One region of the Pseudomonas coleopterorum genome, then DNA from elsewhere that is predicted to be linked to it. Evidence: predicted binding sites of a transcription regulator. Region 1 holds the regulator's gene; each other region holds the start of a gene.

Region 1 (5,012 bases):
GCTTGTTCAACAGCCGTACCTTGATGGCGTCGCGCAACTGGTAGAGGTTAAGGCTGGTGGTGTTGATCTTGAGATCGGCCAAGTCGACGATAGGCCCGAGCAAATCGCTTTCCACCCGGATGGCTTCGGCCAGCGAGCGGTTGCTGTTGCTCAGAGGGTGTCGACGTCGGGTCTCGGAGAAGCGCTTGAGTAGCGTTTCTTCGTCGGCGTCCAGGTACAGGACATCGCATTGGATGTGCTTGGCGCGCATTTCAGCCAGTAACTGCGGAAAGCGGGACAGATGGCTGGGCAGGTTACGCGCATCGATCGATACCGCCACCTGGGGCTGCGCCAGTTCGGTGTGGATCAACGCACGCTCGGCCAGTTCGGGCAGCAGCCCGGCCGGCAAGTTGTCGATGCAATAGAAACCGTTGTCTTCGAGAACATCCAGGGCAGTGCTCTTGCCTGAGCCTGAGCGGCCACTGACGATGATCAAACGCATGGTTAACGACCGTTCTGTTCGTCCAGTACCACTTGGTACAAGGCTTGATTGCTGGGCGCCGAACGCAGTCTTTCGCGCACTTCCTTGCGATCGAGCATGCTGGCGATCTGGCGGAGCAATTCCAGGTGCGCATCGGTGGCCGCTTCGGGCACCAGAAGCACGAATAGCAGGTCGACCGGAGCGCCATCGATTGCGTCGTAGTCGATCGGCGCGCTCAGGTGAACGAGGGCACTGACCGGCGTATCGCAGCCTTTGAGCCGGCAATGCGGTATGGCGATGCCGTTACCGAATCCAGTGGAGCCCAGTTTTTCACGGGCAATCAGCGCTTCGAACACGGTCTGGGTGTCGAGCGATGGCACTTCACGACCGATCAGGTTGGCGATCTCTTCGAGTGCTTTCTTCTTGCTGCCGCCCGGCACGTTCACACGTGAACGGCCGGGGGTCAGGATGGTTTCTAATCGGATCATGGGTGGGGAGTGTCAGCGAGCAGTCGCGCCTTGCAACAGACTCTGCTGTTTTTCCTTATGCTTTTTGAGTTGGCGATCCAGCTTGTCGGTAAGCAGATCGATGGCCGCGTACATGTCGTCATGTTCGGCGTTGGCAACCACCTCGCCACCGGGTATGCGCAGGGTGGCTTCGATTTTCTGTTTGAGCTTCTCGACCTCCATGATCACCTGCACGTTGGTGATCTTGTCGAAGTGGCGTTCGAGACGCTCGAGTTTTTCCCCGATGTAGGTTCGCAGGGGTTCGGTCACATCCAGTTGGTGTCCACTGATGTTGACTTGCATACCGCTTCTCCTTATTGCCATTGCATAAAGAAGCAGGCTTGGGTGCCTGCCACTGGAACGCTGTGGCACATCGCAGGGCTACATCAACCGCTTGCGTTCGCTGGACGGCGCAATCCCAAGGGACTCGCGATACTTGGCGACCGTTCGGCGGGCTACCTGGATGCCTTGTGCCTCCAGTAAACCAGCGATCTTGCTGTCACTCAACGGCTTTTTCTGATTTTCGGCGGCGACCAGTTTCTTGATGATCGCGCGGATCGCGGTGGAGGAGCATTCGCCCCCCTCGGAGGTGCTGACATGGCTGGAGAAAAAGTATTTCAGCTCGTATATGCCGCGCGGCGTGTGCATGTATTTCTGCGTGGTCACCCGGGAAATGGTCGACTCGTGCATGCCCACCGCCTCGGCGATGTCGTGCAGAACCAGGGGCTTCATGGCCTCGTCGCCGTAATCGAGGAAGCCACGCTGATGCTCGACGATCTGGGTGGCAACCTTCATCAGGGTTTCGTTGCGGCTTTGCAGGCTCTTGATGAACCAGCGCGCTTCCTGGAGCTGGTTGCGCATGAAGGTGTTGTCGGCGCTGGTGTCGGCGCGCCGCACGAAGCCGGCATACTGCGGATTGACCCGCAGCCGCGGGACCGACTCCTGATTGAGCTCGACCAGCCAGCGGTCGTTGTCCTTGCGCACGATGACGTCGGGCACGACGTATTCGGGTTCGCTGGATTCGATCTGCGAGCCAGGCCGCGGGTTCAGGCTCTGTACCAGCTCGATGACCTGGCGCAGTTCGTCTTCCTTGAGCTTCATGCGCCGCATCAGCTGGCTGTAGTCACGCGAGCCGAGCATGTCGATGAAATCGCTCACCAGCCGCTGTGCTTCGGCCAGCCAACGGGTCTTGGCCGGTAGCTGGCGCAGTTGCAGCATCAGGCATTCGCTCAGGTCGCGGGCGGCGATGCCGGCCGGTTCGAACTGCTGGATGCGATGCAGCACCGCTTCGATTTCGTCCAGTTCGATGTCCAGCTCGGGGTCGAAGGAATCGCAGATTTCCTGCAGCGTCTCGTCCAGATAACCCTGATTGTTGATACAGTCGATGATGGTCACGGCGATCAGCCGATCGGTATCGGACATGGGCGCCAGATTCAACTGCCACAGCAGGTGCGTCTGCAGGCTCTCGCCGACCGACGTGCGGGTGGTGAAGTCCCACTCGTCGTCATCGTTGCTCGGCAGGCTGCTGGCACTGGTCTGGTAGATGTCTTCCCAAGCCGTGTCGACGGGCAATTCGTTGGGGATGCGCTCGTTCCAGTCGCCTTCCTCGAGGTTGTCCACCGTCGGCGCAGACTCCTGGAAGCTCGGTTCCTGGATCTCCTGGGTCGGCTTCTGCTCGATGTTGTCGGCCAGCGGGTCGCTGTTGTCGAAGTCGTCGCCTTCTTCCTGGCGTTCGAGCATGGGATTGGATTCCAGCGCTTCCTGGATTTCCTGCTGGAGGTCCAGGGTCGATAGCTGGAGAAGGCGGATGGCCTGTTGCAACTGCGGTGTCATCGTCAGTTGCTGGCCCATACGTAGGACGAGCGATGGTTTCATGGCAGGAACTTAACACCTTGGTCGCCGGCGCGAAGCGCCTTCTACTACGGGTACCGAAGTACCCGGCTTATGTCGTAAGCAAATTATATGCCTGAAACCTGAGTGTTTGCCTAGGGCGCCATGAAAATTAATGCCCGCAGGAGGGCGACGGCGCCCTTGGGCCTTACAAGCGAAACTCGTGGCCCAGGTAGACTTCGCGGACCAGATCGTTGGCCAGGATGGTCTGGGCATCGCCTTCGGCGATCAACTGGCCATCATTGACGATATAGGCCGTTTCACAGATGTCCAGGGTCTCGCGGACGTTGTGGTCGGTGATCAATACGCCGATGCCCTTGGTCTTGAGGTGGTGGATGATCTGCTTGATGTCGCCGACCGAAATCGGATCGACACCGGCGAAGGGTTCGTCGAGCAGGATGAACTTGGGCGCGGTGGCCAGTGCACGTGCGATCTCCACGCGGCGGCGTTCACCACCCGAAAGGCTCATGCCCAGGTTGTCGCGAATGTGCGTGATGTGGAATTCCTGCAACAGGCCTTCGAGCTCGGCCAGGCGAGCCGCGGCGTCTAGCTCCTTGCGGGTTTCCAGGATGGCCATGATGTTGTCTGCCACCGACAGCTTGCGGAAGATCGAGGCTTCCTGCGGCAGATAACCGATACCCGAACGGGCACGGCCGTGCATCGGCTGGTGGCTGACGTCCAGGTCGTCGATGAGGACGCGGCCCTGATCGGCCTGTACCAGGCCGACGATCATGTAGAAGCAGGTGGTCTTGCCGGCACCGTTGGGGCCCAGCAGGCCGACGATCTGTCCGCTTTCGATGGACAGGCTCACGTCGCGTACGACTTGTCGGCTCTTGTAGCTCTTGGCCAGGTGCTGCGCTTTCAGGACTGCCATCACTGGGCCTTCTGCGGTGCGTCGGATTTCTTCTTGGGCTGGATCACCATGTCGATCCGCGGACGAGGCGTGGTGACCTTGCTGCCCGTGGCACGGCCGGCGTTGACCACCTGGCGCACCGTGTCATAGACGATCTTCTCGCCTTCGGAGGTGTTGCCGTCGTTGATGACCTTGGCCTTGTCGATCAGCACGATGCGGTTCTGCGCCGCGAAGTATTGAATGGTCACGCCATAGGCCTGAACGATGGGCTTGTCCACCGCAGGTTTCTGCTCGTAATAGGCCAGGTTGCCGACGGCAGTGAACACGTCCACGTCGCCGGTGGCGTTGCGGGTGATGGTCACGGTATTGCCGGTGATCTTCATCGACCCCTGGGTGATGATCACATTGCCCTTGTAGGTCGCCACACCCTGTTTGTCGTCGAGCTGGGCATCGTCGGACTGGATATGAATGGGCTGATCGCGGTCAGTGGGCAGTGCCCAGGCGCTCGCGCTTCCCAGTGCTGCGCTCAGGCCGAGCAAAAAGGGGAGGGTTTTAACGAGCCTCATACTGTCCTCTTACGTTGGACAACAAGTTGATCTTGCTGTCATTCAGATACGCTTTCATGCCCTTGGCCGTCGACACGCCACCGGCGCCGTCGATTCTAACGTCTTGGTCGGTCTGCGCATATTGCTTCTGTGGGAAAACGGTCATGCGTGAGCTGGTGATCAGCGTGGCGCGGCTCTTCTGGTCGGTGCGCGCGATGCGAACCGAATCGATCAGCTCGACCTGGCTGCCATCGGGATTGACCTCGCCACGGTCGCTGGTCACGTGCCATGGGTAGACAGTGCCGCGGTACAGCTGCATGTCGGGCTTGGTCAGCAAGGTCACCTGCGAGGTCTTGACGTGCTCGACCTTGTCGGCGGTCATGTCGTACTGCACGCCACCGTCGGGCAGGTACTGGCGAGCCTTCGCGTTGATAGCGTAGTAATCGATCTGGCTTTCGTCGACGGCCGCAGCCGGCTGGTCGAGGAAACGCTCCGGGCTGATGTCCCAGTAGCCGATGGCGGCGAACAGCAGCCCCAGCACACCCAGGATCACGATATTACGAATTTTCTTGTTCAGCATGTCAGGCCCTACAGGTAGGCGGCACGGGCCGCTTCGAGATTGCCTTGGGCAGCCAGGATCAGCTCGCAGAACTCGCGCGCTGCACCCATGCCACCACTGGCCTGGGTCACGCCGTCGGCATGCTGGCGCACGAAGGCATTGGCATTGGCCACGGCCATGCCCAGCCCCACCCGGCGAA
Region 2 (5,012 bases), 3.5 Mb from region 1:
CGGACTTGTCGGCGCGCAGCACGCGCGGGCGCATGCGGCGCAGCAGTTTGCGCTTGGCGTTGGCCGGCAGGCCGCGGGTCTGGCTGATGCCCACGGTGATGTCGCCGGACGCGAGCAGGTCGGGGATGCGCCAGTAATCCACATGCTGCACCACGATCACCACCTTTGGCGCCTCGGTGCGCAAGGCGCGCAGCACTTGCGGCAACAGGCCGAACTCGACGTCGTCCGAGAGCCCGATGCGGAAGGTCATGGTGCTCACGGTGGGGTCGAAATCGTGGGTCAGGCTCAGCGCGACGGACATGGCGTCCAGCGCGGGCGAGAGGTGCCTGATGATTTCCTCGGCGCGCGCGGTGGGCTCCATGCGATGGCCGATGCGGATGAACAAAGGGTCGTTGAACAGGGCGCGCAGTCGGTTCAGCGCCGAGCTGACGGTGGGCTGGCCGAGGAACAGCTTTTCCGCGACGCGGGTGACGTTGCGCTCGAGCATGAGCGCCTCGAACACGACCATCAGGTTGATATCGGCCTTGCGCAGCTCGTTGCGGTTCATCGAAGCACGTCCCTGCCGTTCAATAACATGTTCAATGGCAATGCCTGGGAGTGACGCAAAGCGGTGCAGTCGCCCCAGCGACGTGCTGCACCCTGATGTCAGTCGGCCTTGGGCGCGGCCTTGGCTTCTATCTCGGCGACTTTGGCTTCCAGGCTCTCCAATCGCGCACGGGTACGCGCTAGGACGACCATCTGGCTGTCGAATTCTTCGCGGCTGACCAGGTCCAGCTTGCTGAAACCGGACTGCAGCAAGGCCTTGAACTGGCTTTCGAGTTCGGCGCGCGGCTGCGCGGTGTCGCCGCTGAACAGGCGGGATGCGTGGTCGCTCAGGGCGTCGAGAAAAGCTTTGGGCGCGAGCATGGAAAATATCCTGAGGCAGAGTGGGTTGCAGTGTATCACGCAGCCCCACGCTGAAAAGCAGGCCGGCCGCGCACGGTTTTCGAGCACGAGTGTGCCCATGGCTGCACCCTTGTTGTGCACCTGTCGGCGTGACCTGCTGGCGGAGTTGCACAAAAGCCGGGCAGGGCGGCGAAATCACGCGGTTTGCGCGACATGGCAAGCTTTCTGCTTAGAGCCAAGTGACCCTGGCACTGATGGACTCGCCGTGACGAGAGCAGTGCTGAGCTTCGCAGGATGTGTTTCGTCAGGAGCAGTTTATCTGGTGTCGGTCCGGGGCTGCGGGGTCGACGATGCGTTACAAAGCCAGGCACTGCGCTTAGACTTGATCCGGGTTTGTTTTCCTGGGGCAAGTCCACCAATTCGGGAGAGAGTTTCATGAAGCTAGTCACTGCCATCATCAAGCCATTCAAGCTGGACGACGTCCGCGAGTCGTTGTCGGAAATCGGCGTGCAGGGCATCACCGTAACCGAAGTCAAGGGTTTCGGTCGGCAGAAAGGCCACACCGAGCTGTATCGCGGCGCGGAGTACGTGGTCGACTTCCTGCCCAAGGTCAAGATCGACGTTGCCATCGACGACAAGGATCTGGATCGCGTCATCGAAGCCATCACCAAGGCCGCCAACACCGGCAAGATCGGCGACGGCAAGATTTTCGTGGTCAATCTGGAACAGGCGATTCGCATCCGTACCGGCGAAACCGATACCGACGCAATCTAAAAAAAAGCCGACACAACCCAACGCCCCAGGAGTAAACAATATGACTCTGCGTCAATTCGCAGGGCTAGGAGCCCTGTTGTCCCTCGCAATGCCTGGCCTTGCCTTGGCGGACGAGGCGGCAGCCCCCGTTCTCAACTCCGGCGACACCGCCTGGATGTTGACCTCGACCGCCCTCGTGCTGTTCATGACCATTCCTGGCCTGGCGTTGTTCTACGGCGGCATGGTGCGCTCCAAGAACGTGCTCTCGGTGATGATGCAGTGTTTTGCCATCACCGGCCTGATCAGCATTCTGTGGATGGTCTACGGCTACAGCCTGGCCTTCGACACGACCGGTATGGAACAAGGCGTCGTCAACTTCAACTCCTTCGTCGGCGGCCTGTCCAAGGCGTTCCTCAGCGGCGTCACCCCAAGCAGCATCACCGGCCCTGCGGCGCTGTTCCCCGAAGCGGTGTTCATCACCTTCCAGATGACTTTCGCCATCATCACCCCGGCGCTGATCGTCGGTGCCTTCGCCGAGCGCATGAAGTTCTCCGCGATGCTGATCTTCATGGCCATCTGGTTCACCCTGGTCTATGCACCGATCGCGCACATGGTCTGGTCCGGCAACGGCGGCCTGATGTGGGACTGGGGCGTGCTGGACTTCGCTGGCGGCACCGTGGTGCACATCAACGCCGGTGTGGCGGGTCTGGTTGCCTGCATCGTGCTGGGCAAGCGCAAGGGCTACCCAACCACGCCGATGGCGCCGCATAACCTGGGCTACACCCTGATCGGCGCAGCCATGCTGTGGGTCGGCTGGTTTGGCTTCAACGCCGGTTCCGCCGCTGCCGCCAACGGCACCGCTGGCATGGCGATGCTGGTGACCCAGATCGCAACCGCCGCCGCTGCACTGGGCTGGATGTTCGCCGAGTGGCTGACCCACGGCAAGCCAAGCGCGCTGGGTATCGCTTCGGGCGTGGTCGCTGGCCTGGTTGCCATCACCCCGGCTGCCGGCACCGTCGGCCCGATGGGCGCCCTGGTGATTGGCCTGGCGGCAGGTGTCATCTGCTTCCTCTGCGCCACCACGCTCAAGCGCAAGATGGGCTACGACGACTCCTTGGATGCCTTCGGTGTACACGGTATCGGTGGCATCGTCGGCGCCATCCTGACCGGTGTGTTCGCCGCTCCCGCACTGGGTGGTTTCGGCACCGTCGAAGACATCGGCGCGCAGGTCTGGATCCAGCTCAAGGGTGTCGGTTTCACCGTGGTCTACACCGCGATCGTGACCTACGTCATCCTCAAGGTTCTGGATGCGGTGATGGGTCTGCGAGTCAACGAGGAAGAAGAGGCCGTGGGCCTTGACCTCGCGCAACACAACGAGCGCGGCTACAACTTGTAACCGTTCGGAAAAAAATGCCCGGCTTGCCGGGCATTTTTTTGCCTGCGATTTGTCATCTGCATCAGTCCCTGCGGTTTTGCCGCCGGGGCGGCCCTTTGCCGTAGCGATCGAGGACGGCGGCTCACTGCAAAACAGTCACGAACAGGCTCTTTGCTTTTTCCCAGAGCGCGCTAGAATGCGCCCCGAACGGACGAGATCGGTATGTGGCAGCAGACCCTCATCACCTTGCGAGCCAAGCCTCGCGGGTTTCATCTGGTGACTGACGAGTTGCTTGCACAACTGCCGCGCCTGCGCGAATGCCGCACGGGCCTGCTGCACTTGTGGCTGCAACACACCTCGGCGTCGTTGACCGTCAACGAAAACGCCGATCCGGCCGTTCGCCGGGACTTCGAGCGCTTCTTCAACCGTCTGGTGCCACAGGGCTCGGACGGTTTCGAACACAACGACGAAGGCCCCGATGACCTGCCTGCGCACTTCAAGGCCAGCTTGCTGCGCTGCCAGGTGACCGTTCCGGTCACCTCGGGAAGGCTGGCGACAGGTACCTGGCAAGGTATTTATTTGGGCGAGCATCGCGATCATGGCGGCGCGCGTCGGGTCCTTGCCACGCTGTATGGCGAGGACGCTTGACCGCTGGTTATCAGTGGATGTGAATTTTTTCCGGCAGCCGTCGACATAAGGTAAAGCTGGGCTATAAATAATCTGCTTTCGCAAGTCATGAGGTAGAACATGAGCGACGATGATCTGGAAAACGACGACCTCGAAGTAGGCGAAGAAGACGATACCGAGGAAACCCTCGAGGCCGCTGCCGAAGACGTGGCGGACGACGAAGGTGGTGACACGCCCGCACCCGCTGCCAAAGGCAAGGCCAAGGCGTCGGTGTCGGTGGACGAACTGCCGAGTATCGAAGCCAAGAACAAAGAGCGCGACGCGCTGGCGCGGGCGATGGAAGAATTTCTTTCGCGCGGCGGCAAAGTGCAGGAAGTCGAGCCCAATGTGGTGGCCGATCCACCCAAGAAGCCCGACAACAAGTACGGTAGCCGTCCTATCTGACGGTCTGTTGCGCTTGGTGCGCTGACGAAAAAGCCCGCGGTCGCTGCGGGCTTTTTTGTGGGCGTGAGGTGGGCAATTCGGGTCTCTTCGCGGGCAGAGGGCTCGCCGCCCGCCCCGCTCCCACGGCGGTGACTAGGCTAGCTGGGTTAGCAACGCGGGGAGTTCGGCCAGGCTGGCCACTTCGGCGTCGGGTTTGCCTTCGGCGGTCCAGGGCTTGCCCTGCGGGTTATACCAGATGGCTTTCATGCCTGCCTTCTGCGCGCCAGCGATGTCATCGCCCGGATGATCGCCGATATGCACCGATTCATGAGCGCTTGCGCCGCCCAGGCGCATGGCCTCCAGAAACGGCCGTGAATCCGGCTTGCCCACACCCAGGTCTTCGGCGCACAGCGCGAAAGTAAAGAAGTCGGCCAGGCCCAGCCGGCGCACATCGGCGTTGCCGTTGGTGACCACGCCCAGGGTGTAGCGCTGACAGAGGATTTCCAGGGTCGGCTGGGCCTCCGGGAAGATCTCCACCTGATGCCGGGCATGCAGGAATACCTCGAAGGCCTTGTCGGCCAACGGTCCGGCTTCGTCTTCCGGGTAGCCGGCTTCCTGCATGGCGTGCAGCAGTACGCGGCGGCGCAGCGCACTGATGCGATGCTTGAGCGAAGGATCGGCGTCGACCAGGCGTTGGCGAATTTTGAACAGGTGTTCCACCGGCACCGGTCCCAGCTTCGGCGCCTGATCGGCGAGCCAGTCACGCAGGATGGCCTCGGCGCTGACGATCACCGGGGCGGTGTCCCACAGGGTGTCGTCGAGGTCGAAGGTGATCAGCTTGATGCTCATGAGTCGCCGCCTTTGCGTTTGGCCCGTGGATGGGCACTGTCATAGACACTGGCCAGGTGCTGAAAGTCCAGGTGGGTATAGATCTGCGTGGTGGCGATGT
Region 3 (5,012 bases), 750 kb from region 1:
TGAGGCGGTGTGCAGAACGCCAGCGCCTGGATATCCGCGGCCTGTTCGAGCAACTCGTGCAGGCTGCCGAAATGCGTGACGCCGGGGCATGGCTCGCCGAGGGTGGCCACGGCGACCAGCTCGAAGGATGGGTCATTGCGCAAGGCGGGGACGTGCTGATCCTGGGCAATCTTGCCGTAGCCGACCACGCCGAGACGAATGGGGGACATCGCTGACTCCTTTTTTATTGTTGGGCCTGGGCGTTATAGCAGTTACACAGCCGTCGGCATACGTGGCAATGCACGCGGCGGGCGCAACGTCGGGACCGGGATTTGCATGCAACCGTGCCGTCCCTCACCGAAGTTGCGAGCCCGCCATGCCTGATCGCGCCCTGCCTGATCGTCCTATGCCCCCTGCCCTGCGTTTCATGCTGGCCGCTCGCCGCAGCGAGCTCGAAGGCCTGCGCGGGCTGGCCGACACCTGTGAACTGGTGACGCTGATCAGCCGCCTGGTGCATGCCCTGCAGCGTGAGCGTGGCTACACCAACCTCTATCTGGGCAGCCAGGTGGAAACCCACCGCCGGCAACTGGACCTGCACACCGAGCAGGCTAAGGCACTGGAGCACGACGTACTCCAGCGCTTGCAGGCCGTGGACCTCAATGCAGCCAGCGCGGCCGACCGCGCCCGCCTGTTCAACCGCGTTGCCTACGTCCTGCACGGTTTCGACGAATTGCCCGGCCTGCGGCGGCGCATTCGCGAACGCCTGCTCGCACCCAGCGTGGCCACGGCGGCGCTGACTCGCCTGATTGGTGGACTCATGGCCGTGGTCTTCGAGGCGGCCGACACGGCCATCGATCCGGACATCACCCGGGTGCTGGTGGCGCTGTTCAACTTCATGCAGGGCAAGGAGCTGGCGGGTCAGGAGAGGGCCACCGGCGTGGCCGGCTTCTCGGCGGGTTTTTTCGACGCCAGTGTGCAGGAGCGCATCCTGCACCTGACGCAAAGCCAGGAGCGCTGCTTCCAGACCTTCAGCGAATTTGCCGACCCGCTGGCCGGTCAGCGCTGGGCCGAGCTGCAGCGCAGCGAACTCACCACACAGTTGTTGCGCCTGCGCGAAGTCGGCATGCGCACCTCGGCGCAACATCCGGTGGACCCGGGCCTGTCGCAGCTCTGGTTCGAGCTGCACAGCCAGCGCATCGATCAGATGCACGAGGTGGAGAAGCAACTTGCCGAGCAACTGTTGGCCAGTTGTCAGAGCAGCATCAAGCTGGCCAATGCCGACCTCGACAACCACCGCGTGCTGTTGCAACGCCTGGCCAGTCTGGAAACCATGGGCTGCGGCGATGCCCGGCTGTTCAGCGTGCATGCCAGCGATCTCGACAGCCCTGCGCCCGACGGTCACGGACCGCAGATGGGCCGCTCGCTGCTGGACCTGCTGCAGGCCCAGACCCACCGTCTGCAGGATGCCAACCTGCAACTGGACGAGGCCCGCCAGGCGCTCAATGAACGCAAGCTGGTGGAACGGGCCAAGCAATTGTTGATGAATGAATATGCCCTCAGCGAAAGCGAGGCGTACACCCGACTGCGGCAATCGGCGATGTCGCGAGGGCTGCGCATGGTCGACATGGCGCAGAACGTATTGGCCGTCGCTGGCAAAGGTTGAGGCACAGACTGCGCCCTATTTGCGCACCCTGCCGGTGGCATGCTCCGCATCCGTGCACACGGACGCTCCATTGCGCGAGGACCACTGCGTCCCGTGCGGCTCTCGACGCCTTGGCACGCAATCTGCTTTGAGACACACAGGACCGCAGCCAACTGCGGTCGACTATTCGAATCCTGGACAACGGCGTCCACGCGTTCCGGCAGCATTGCCCGGAGCGCGTGACCGCCGTTTTTTTTTGCATTTTTTTGGCCGCCAGCAGCAGGGGAATCAGCGATGGATGACACGCCTTTCAAAGCACACCCGCACGACGCCAAGCGTCGGCACTTTCTCAAGCAGTCGTTGACCGTGGCCGGTGCCGGTGCAGCCCTTGGACTGCTGCCACCCGGGCTGTCCTCGGCGGTCTGGGCAGCGGGCAGCGACGGTCTGGAAACCACCACGGCCAAGCTGGGCTTCATCGCGCTGACCGATGCCGCGCCGCTGTTCGTCGCCGACGAGAAAGGATTCTTCGCCAAGCACGGCATGACCGGGGTGGAAGTGCTCAAACAGTCGTCCTGGGGTACAACGCGGGACAATCTGGTGCTGGGTTCGGCCGCCAACGGCATCGACGGCGCACACATCCTCACACCCATGCCCTACCTGATCGCTGCTGGCAAGGTCACGCCCAACAACCAGCCAGTGCCCATGTACATCCTCGCGCGGCTTAACCTGTCCGGCCAGTGCATCTCGGTGGGCAACGAACATGCCGACCTCAAGCTGGGCCTGGATTCCGCACCGTTCAAGGCGGCGCTGGCCAGCAAGCGTGCCAGCGGCAAGACCGTCAATGCCGCGATGACCTTCCCCGGCGGCACCCACGATTTGTGGTTGCGCTACTGGCTGGCCGCAGGTGGCATCGACCCGAACAAGGACCTGTCCACCATCGTCGTGCCCCCGCCGCAGATGGTCGCCAACATGAAGGTCGGCAGCATGGACAGCTTCTGCGTCTGCGAACCGTGGAACGCCCAGCTGATCAATCAGAAAGTCGGCTACACGGCCAACACCACGGGAGAGATCTGGAACAAGCATCCGGAGAAGGCCCTGGCCCTGCGCGCCGACTACGTGGACAAGCACCCCAACGCGACCAAAGCCCTGCTCAAGGCCGTGATGGAAGCGCAGATGTTCTGCGAGCGGCCGGAGAACAAGGACGAAGTGGCAGAGATCTGCGCCAAGCGTCGCTGGATCAACGCGCCGGTGGCGGACATCATCGAGCGCATGAAAGGCAACTTCGACTACGGCACCGGCAAGGTGGTCAAGGACAGCCCGCACATCATGCGCTACTGGGACGACTTCGCCTCCTACCCGTTCAAGAGCCACGACCTGTGGTTCCTCACCGAGAACAAGCGTTGGGGCTACCTGCCCAAGGACTTCGACAGCCAGGCCTTGATCGCCAAGGTCAATCGCTCCGATATCTGGCGCCTGGCCGCCGGGGAATTGAACGTGCCGGCGGCGCAGATCCCCGATTCCGACTCGCGCGGTGTCGAGACCTTCTTCGACGGCAAGACCTTCGATCCTCAGAACCCGCAGGCCTATCTCGACAGCCTGTCCATCAAGGCCCTGGCCTGATGTTTCCCGCACTCACCGGAGGTCACCATGAATGCTGAAGTGAAGAAGCTGCACAGCGCCGCCCAGGCCGTCGCCAAGGCCCAGGTCAAGCCGCCGGTGATGGCGAAACTGCTGAAGAACGCCCGCCGCTTCGTGTTGCAGCAGTGCCTGCCCCCGGTGGTGATCGGCGCCCTGCTGTTGCTGGTCTGGCAACTGGTGTGCAGCGGCAAGGGCGCGGCGCTGCCGCCGCCCACTCAGGTGATCAGTGATACCTGGGAGCTGATCGTCGATCCGTTCTACGACAACGGCGGCAATGACAAGGGCATGGCCTGGCAGCTGCTGGCCAGCCTATCGCGGGTTGCCTACGGCTATGCCCTGGCCGTGGTGGTGGGGATCAGCCTGGGCGTGCTGGTGGGACAGTCGACCTGGGCCATGCGCGGGCTCGATCCGTTGTTCCAGATCCTGCGTACGGTACCGCCGCTGGCCTGGCTGCCGCTGTCGCTGGCCGGTTTCAAGGACAGCTACCCTTCGGCGATCTTCGTGATCTTCATCACCGCCATCTGGCCGATCATCATCAACACCTCGGTGGGCGTGCGCAACATTCCCGAGGACTACCGCAACGTGGCCAAGGTGCTGCGGCTCAACGGCGTCGAGTACTTCAGCAAGATCATGCTGCCGGCAGCTGCGCCCTATATCTTTTCCGGCCTGCGCATCGGCGTCGGCCTGTCGTGGCTGGCGATCATCGCCGCGGAAATGCTGATTGGCGGTGTCGGCATCGGGTTCTTCATCTGGGACGCCTGGAACGCCTCGCGCATCAGCGACATCATTCTCGCCCTGGCCTACGTGGGCATCGTCGGCTTCTGCCTCGATCGCCTGGTGGCGATGGTCGGACGCCTGGTCACCCGCGGCACTTCGCAAAGCTGAGGAGGCAACATGAGCCATTACTTGAGTATCGAAAACGTCGACAAGCACTTCGAGCGCGACGGTGTCACCAGCCAGGTGCTGCGCGGGATCAACCTGAACGTCGCACGCGGCGAGTACATTTCCATCATCGGCCACTCGGGCTGCGGCAAGTCGACGGTGCTGAACATCGTCGCCGGGCTCATCGAATCGAGCAACGGTGCGGTGATTCTCGACGGCAAGGAAGTGCGCCAGCCGGGGCCGGACCGCAGTTTGGTGTTTCAGAACCATTCGCTGCTGCCCTGGCTGACCGTTTATGAAAATGTGGCCCTGGGCGTGGACAAGGTCTTCAAGCACAGCAAGAGCAAGAGCGAGCGCCATGCCTGGACCCTGCACAACCTGGAAATGGTCAACATGACCCACGCGCTGCACAAGCGCCCGAGCGAGATTTCCGGCGGCATGAAGCAGCGTGTGGGCATCGCCCGCGCGCTGGCGATGCAGCCCAAGGTGTTGTTGCTCGACGAACCGTTCGGCGCGCTGGACGCGCTGACCCGCGCCCACTTGCAGGATGAGGTGATGCGCATCCAGAGCGAGCTGCACAACACGGTGATGATGATCACTCACGATGTCGACGAGGCGGTGCTGCTGTCCGATCGCATCGTGATGATGACCAACGGCCCGGCGGCGACCATCGGCGAAATCCTCACCATCGACCTGCCCCGCCCCCGCAGCCGCCTGGCCCTGGCCGACGACCCGCGCTACAACCAGTACCGCCTGGCGGTGCTCAGTTTCCTCTACGAGAAACAGGGGAAAGTCGTCGAAGCCGTCGCCTGAACCACCGCACCCACCGCCGACGCGAGCGCCGCGTTCCCTGTAGCAGCGGTGCAAGCCG
Region 4 (5,012 bases), 640 kb from region 1:
GCTGGTGAGGGTGACGATCAGTGAACCGTCTTCCTCGCGCACGGCGGTGTCCGGCAGCGGGCCGAGGATGCGCAGCATCTGGTAGCGCATCACCGTCGATTTGCTCGGCACGACCACCTTGCCGGTGCGTGGCGGTGTGACGGTCGCCGGTGCGCTGGTGCCGGAGCGTGTCGGCATCGGCACGCGTTCGGCGCCTTTGCCGGGCTGGTCGGTGAACACCCGGTTGCCGTTGGCGTCGACGTAGGTGTACACCGCAGCCTGTGCGGATGCAGCGATCAATATCAGCCAGAGCAGGGCAGGGTACCTCACGGCAGGTGAACCCGCTGCACCGTGAAGGTGACGGTGGCGCTTTCCTGGATGACCGCTTCCTGGCTGTCGACCACCTGCACCGCCAGGCTGTGTTCACCGCGATCGACGTTCACCAGTTGCAGGCGCGGCACGTTGGTCGGCTGACCATAGGGCTGGCCGTCGAGGACCAGGCGTAGCCGGTCTCCCGAGCGCAGGCGGGGCACGATCGCTACGCCGACATCGAAGGTACCGTTATTGGCGCGCAGGGCTTCGTCACTCGGCAGGCCGGTCAGTTCCAGCTGGCTGTACTGAGTCTGCGGCACCTGGACGGCCGTGCTGGGCAGGGTCACCGGCGCCGGCTTGCGCGGCGAGTCGACGCTGTTGAGCGGCGGCAGTTCGACCGTCTGGCTCGCGCGCCCCTCGGGAGGCTGGTTGCTGTAGGCGGTGTTGCCCTGGGCATCGGTGTACTTGTAGATCTGCGCGGCGGCAGGCAGCGAACACAGCAGTAAAAGCGAGGCTAGGGGTGAGCGCATGGAAACTTCTCTGAGTGGCGCTTGCATGAAGGCCAGCATAGAGCAAATGGCAGGTCGGGTGCACCGAGGCTGTGGCGACCGCGCAACGAAAAAAGGCCACCCGAGGGTGGCCTTTCTGTCACATCACAGGGATCAGACGCTGTAGTACAGGTCGTATTCCAGTGGGTGTACGAAGGTACGGACCTTGATTTCTTCTTCGCTCTTCAGAGCGATGAAGGCATCGATGAAGTCGTCGCTGAACACGCCGCCCTTGGTCAGGAACGCACGGCCCTTGTCCAGCTCTTCCAGGGCTTCCTTCAGGCTGCCGCAAACCTGCGGGATTTCCTTGGCCTCTTCAGGCGGCAGGTCGTACAGGTTCTTGTCGGCGGCATCGCCAGGGTGGATCTTGTTCTGGATGCCGTCCAGGCCAGCCATCAGCAGGGCCGCGAAGGCCAGGTACGGGTTGGCTGCCGGATCCGGGAAGCGGGCTTCGATACGACGGCCCTTAGGGCTGTTGACGTAAGGAATGCGGATCGAAGCGGAACGGTTGCGAGCCGAGTAGGCCAGCATCACTGGTGCTTCGAAGCCTGGGACCAGACGCTTGTAGGAGTTGGTCGACGGGTTGGTGAAGCCGTTCAGTGCCTTGCCGTGCTTGATGATGCCGCCGATGAAGTACAGGGCGGTATCGGACAGACCGGCATAGCCTTCGCCAGCGAAGGTGTTTTTGCCTTCCTTGGAGATCGACATGTGCACGTGCATACCCGAGCCGTTGTCACCGTACAGTGGCTTGGGCATGAAGGTAGCGGTGCGGCCGTAGGCGTCGGCAACGTTGTGCACGACATACTTCAGGGTCTGCACTTCATCGGCCTTGGCGACCAGGGTGTTGAACTTGACGCCGATTTCGTTCTGGCCGGCAGTCGCCACTTCGTGGTGGTGAACTTCGACGACCTGACCCATCTCTTCCAGTGCGTTGCACATGGCAGTACGGATTTCGTGGTCATGGTCGACCGGTGGCACTGGGAAGTAGCCGCCTTTCACGCCTGGACGGTGGCCCTTGTTGCCGCCGTCGACGTCCTGGTCGGTCATCCAGGAAGCCTGTTCCGAGAAGATCTTGAACATGGAGCCGGAGATGTCCGACTTGAACTTCACTTCGTCGAAGATAAAGAACTCAGGCTCGGGACCGACGAACACGGTGTCACCGATACCGGTCGACTTCAGGTATTCCTCGGCACGGTGGGCAATGGCGCGCGGGTCGCGATCGTAGCCTTGCATGGTCGACGGTTCGATGATGTCGCAGACCAGAATCAGGGTCGGCTCTTCGGTGAACGGGTCGAGCACGGCGGTGCTGTCGTCGGGCAGCAGGATCATGTCGGAGGCTTCGATGCCTTTCCAGCCTTCGATGGAGGAGCCGTCGAACATCTTGCCGACTTCGAAGAAGTCGTCGTCCAGTGCATCGCGCGCTGGCATGGTCACGTGCTGCTGCTTGCCTTTGGTATCAGTGAAGCGCAGATCAATCCACTTGACGTCATGATCTTTGATGAGTTGAACCGACTTCGACATGTTGTCCTCCGGGGTGGAATAGGGCCGATTATGGTGAGGGCCCCAAATATGAGTGATGCCGGGCCCGATAGTCGGCCAAGGCAACCTGCCTCACAAGGGAGCAATTTGCATGCCAGTGCCCCGTGATGGGCGCAATGCCGCTGTGCCTGATCCCTATGTTCGAGCACATTCCCCTGTAGCAGCGGCGCAAGCCGCGTCATGCTTTGTTTAAGGCATCGATGTGTATAAAGGCGGGACGCGGCTTGCGCCGCTGCTACAGGGGGCGGTGGTGAATGTGGGTGCGCTGGTTTGGTGCGGGGTGTTTGTGAGCGGTCCAGAATGGTGCGTTCGGCCGTTCGTACGATAACTGGTCAAACCTTGAGCAATTTCCGCTATAATCCGCGCCCCTCTTTTCAGGCTGGCATTTCGCGCGCTGTTTTCATGAAACTTATCGTAAAAGTCTTCCCAGAGATCACCATCAAGAGCCCGCCGGTGCGCAAGCGTTTCATCCGCCAGCTCGCCAAGAACATCCGCATGGTGCTCCGTGACCTGGACCCGCAGCTGGTGGTCAATGGCGTGTGGGACAACCTTGAAGTCCAGACCAAGCTGACGGACGCCAAGGTGTTGCGCGAGATGACCGAGCGCCTGAGCTGCACGCCAGGTATCGCGCATTTCCTGCAAGTGGACGAATACCCGCTGGGCGATATGGATGACATCGTGGCCAAGTGCAAGGCGCACTTCGGCCCGCTGCTGCCTGGGAAGATCTTTTCGGTGCGCGCCAAGCGTGCCGGCAAGCATGCCTTCAGCTCGATGGACGTGGAACGCACCGTCGGCAGTCAATTGCGCCGTGAGTGCGGCGCTGCCGGCATCGACCTGAAAAAGCCCGACGTCGTGGTGCGCCTGGAAATCCGTGACCAGCGCCTGTTCGTCATCCATGACCAGCACGATGGCCTGGGCGGCTACCCGTTGGGTGCTCTGGAACAGACCATGGTTCTGATGTCCGGTGGTTTCGACTCCACCGTCGCGGCCTACCAGATCATGCGTCGCGGCCTGATGACCCATTTCTGCTTCTTCAATCTGGGCGGTCGCGCCCATGAACTGGGTGTGATGGAAGTCGCGCACTTCCTGTGGAAGAAGTACGGCAGCTCCCAACGCGTGCTGTTCATCAGCGTGCCGTTCGAAGAAGTGCTGGGCGAGATTCTCGGCAAGGTCGACAACAGCCACATGGGCGTGATCCTCAAGCGCATGATGCTGCGTGCCGCCACGCGCCTGGCCGACCAGTTGAAGATCCCTGCGCTGGTCACCGGCGAGGCCATCTCCCAGGTCTCCAGTCAGACCCTGCCCAACCTGTCGGCGATCGACAGCGCTACCGACAAATTGATGTTGCGTCCACTGCTGGCCAGCCATAAACAGGACATCATCGATCAAGCAGTTGAAATTGGGACTGCCGATTTTGCCAAACACATGCCAGAATATTGCGGCGTGATTTCGGTCAACCCGACCACCAGCGCTAAACTGCCGCGCGTTGTCCATGAAGAGAAGTCTTTCGACATGGCCGTGCTCGAGCGAGCGCTGGAGCGTGCCAAGCTGGTGTCCATCGATGAAGTCATCGACCAGCTGGGCCGGGATATCGAAGTCGAAGAGGTCAGCCAGGTGCTGCCCGGACAGGTCGTCATCGATATCCGCCACCCCGATGCGCAGGAAGACCAGCCATTGTCACTGGCCGGCATCGAGGTCAAGGCAATGCCTTTTTATGCCCTGAACAACCGCTTCAAGGAACTGGACTTCACACGCCAGTACTTGCTGTATTGCGACAGGGGCGTCATGAGCCGACTGCATGCTCACCATTTGTTGAGTGAGGGACATGCCAATGTGCGCGTTTATCGTCCGACATAGAGTTCCGGGGTTGAATGGCGGATCCATCCGCCATCGCCCTCCCGATTGCAGGTAGCGCGGGAGTCACTGCGCCGCTTGACCGAATTCGCTGTTTATTAATATTCGCCACGTAGAATGCGCGGCAACCGAATCCTCTGATCGAGATACACAAGTGATCGAAAATCTACGCAACATCGCCATCATTGCTCACGTTGACCATGGTAAAACCACCCTGGTAGACAAACTCCTGCGTCAGTCCGGCACTCTGGAGCGCAACGAGCTCAACGACGAGCGCGTGATGGACTCCAACGACCAGGAAAAAGAGCGCGGCATTACCATTCTGGCGAAAAACACCGCCATCAACTGGAACGGCTACCACATCAATATCGTGGACACCCCGGGCCACGCCGACTTCGGTGGTGAAGTAGAGCGCGTGATGTCGATGGTCGACTCCGTGCTGCTCCTGGTCGATGCCCAGGACGGCCCTATGCCGCAAACCCGTTTCGTGACCAAGAAGGCGTTCGAAGCCGGCCTGCGTCCGATCGTCTGCATCAACAAGGTCGACCGTCCGGGCGCGCGTCCTGATTGGGTTCTGGACCAGATCTTCGATCTGTTCGACAACCTGGGTGCCACCGAAGAACAGCTGGACTTCAAAGTCGTCTACGCCTCGGCCCTGAACGGCATCGCCGGTCTGGACCACAACGACATGGCCGAAGACATGACCCCGCTGTACCAGTCGATCGTCGACAACGTTCCAGCGCCAGCCGTGGACCGTGAAGGTCCATTCCAGATGCAGAT

Evidence for each region. The regulator sigma-54, encoded in region 1, starts transcription at its own class of promoters, with help from an activator protein. The targets are predictions, from matches to a motif close to ANTGGCATNNANNTTGCTNT.
Region 2: the regulator sigma-54 is predicted to act here: its motif matches at 1,098-1,117, upstream of glnK (P-II family nitrogen regulator).
Region 3: the regulator sigma-54 is predicted to act here: its motif matches at 1,752-1,771, upstream of BLV18_RS07375 (CmpA/NrtA family ABC transporter substrate-binding protein).
Region 4: the regulator sigma-54 is predicted to act here: its motif matches at 2,458-2,477, upstream of glnA (glutamate--ammonia ligase).

What each region holds. Positions count from the first base shown of each region.
Region 1 covers NZ_FNTZ01000001.1:904,717-909,728, forward strand. Annotated here, with positions in the region: gene rapZ (RNase adapter RapZ) at 1-481, opposite strand, end outside; gene ptsN (PTS IIA-like nitrogen regulatory protein PtsN) at 484-948, opposite strand; gene hpf (ribosome hibernation-promoting factor, HPF/YfiA family) at 961-1,269, opposite strand; gene BLV18_RS03985 (RNA polymerase factor sigma-54) at 1,348-2,841, opposite strand; gene lptB (LPS export ABC transporter ATP-binding protein) at 3,005-3,730, opposite strand; gene lptA (lipopolysaccharide transport periplasmic protein LptA) at 3,730-4,275, opposite strand; gene lptC (LPS export ABC transporter periplasmic protein LptC) at 4,262-4,834, opposite strand; gene BLV18_RS04005 (KdsC family phosphatase) at 4,843-5,012, opposite strand, start outside.
Region 2 covers NZ_FNTZ01000001.1:4,445,610-4,450,621, reverse strand. Annotated here, with positions in the region: gene BLV18_RS20070 (LysR family transcriptional regulator) at 1-547, opposite strand, end outside; gene BLV18_RS20065 (accessory factor UbiK family protein) at 646-906, opposite strand; gene glnK (P-II family nitrogen regulator) at 1,321-1,659, shown strand; gene BLV18_RS20055 (ammonium transporter) at 1,700-3,034, shown strand; gene BLV18_RS20050 (secondary thiamine-phosphate synthase enzyme YjbQ) at 3,236-3,661, shown strand; gene sutA (dormancy-specific transcriptional regulator SutA) at 3,761-4,084, shown strand; gene BLV18_RS20040 (HAD family hydrolase) at 4,217-4,912, opposite strand; gene xerC (tyrosine recombinase XerC) at 4,909-5,012, opposite strand, start outside.
Region 3 covers NZ_FNTZ01000001.1:1,650,983-1,655,994, reverse strand. Annotated here, with positions in the region: gene BLV18_RS07385 (Gfo/Idh/MocA family protein) at 1-209, opposite strand, end outside; gene BLV18_RS07380 (nitrate regulatory protein) at 356-1,642, shown strand; gene BLV18_RS07375 (CmpA/NrtA family ABC transporter substrate-binding protein) at 1,916-3,241, shown strand; gene ntrB (nitrate ABC transporter permease) at 3,269-4,144, shown strand; gene BLV18_RS07365 (ABC transporter ATP-binding protein) at 4,154-4,954, shown strand.
Region 4 covers NZ_FNTZ01000001.1:262,283-267,294, forward strand. Annotated here, with positions in the region: gene BLV18_RS01185 (DUF4124 domain-containing protein) at 1-309, opposite strand, end outside; gene BLV18_RS01190 (DUF4124 domain-containing protein) at 306-821, opposite strand; gene glnA (glutamate--ammonia ligase) at 954-2,360, opposite strand; gene thiI (tRNA uracil 4-sulfurtransferase ThiI) at 2,781-4,235, shown strand; gene typA (translational GTPase TypA) at 4,387-5,012, shown strand, end outside.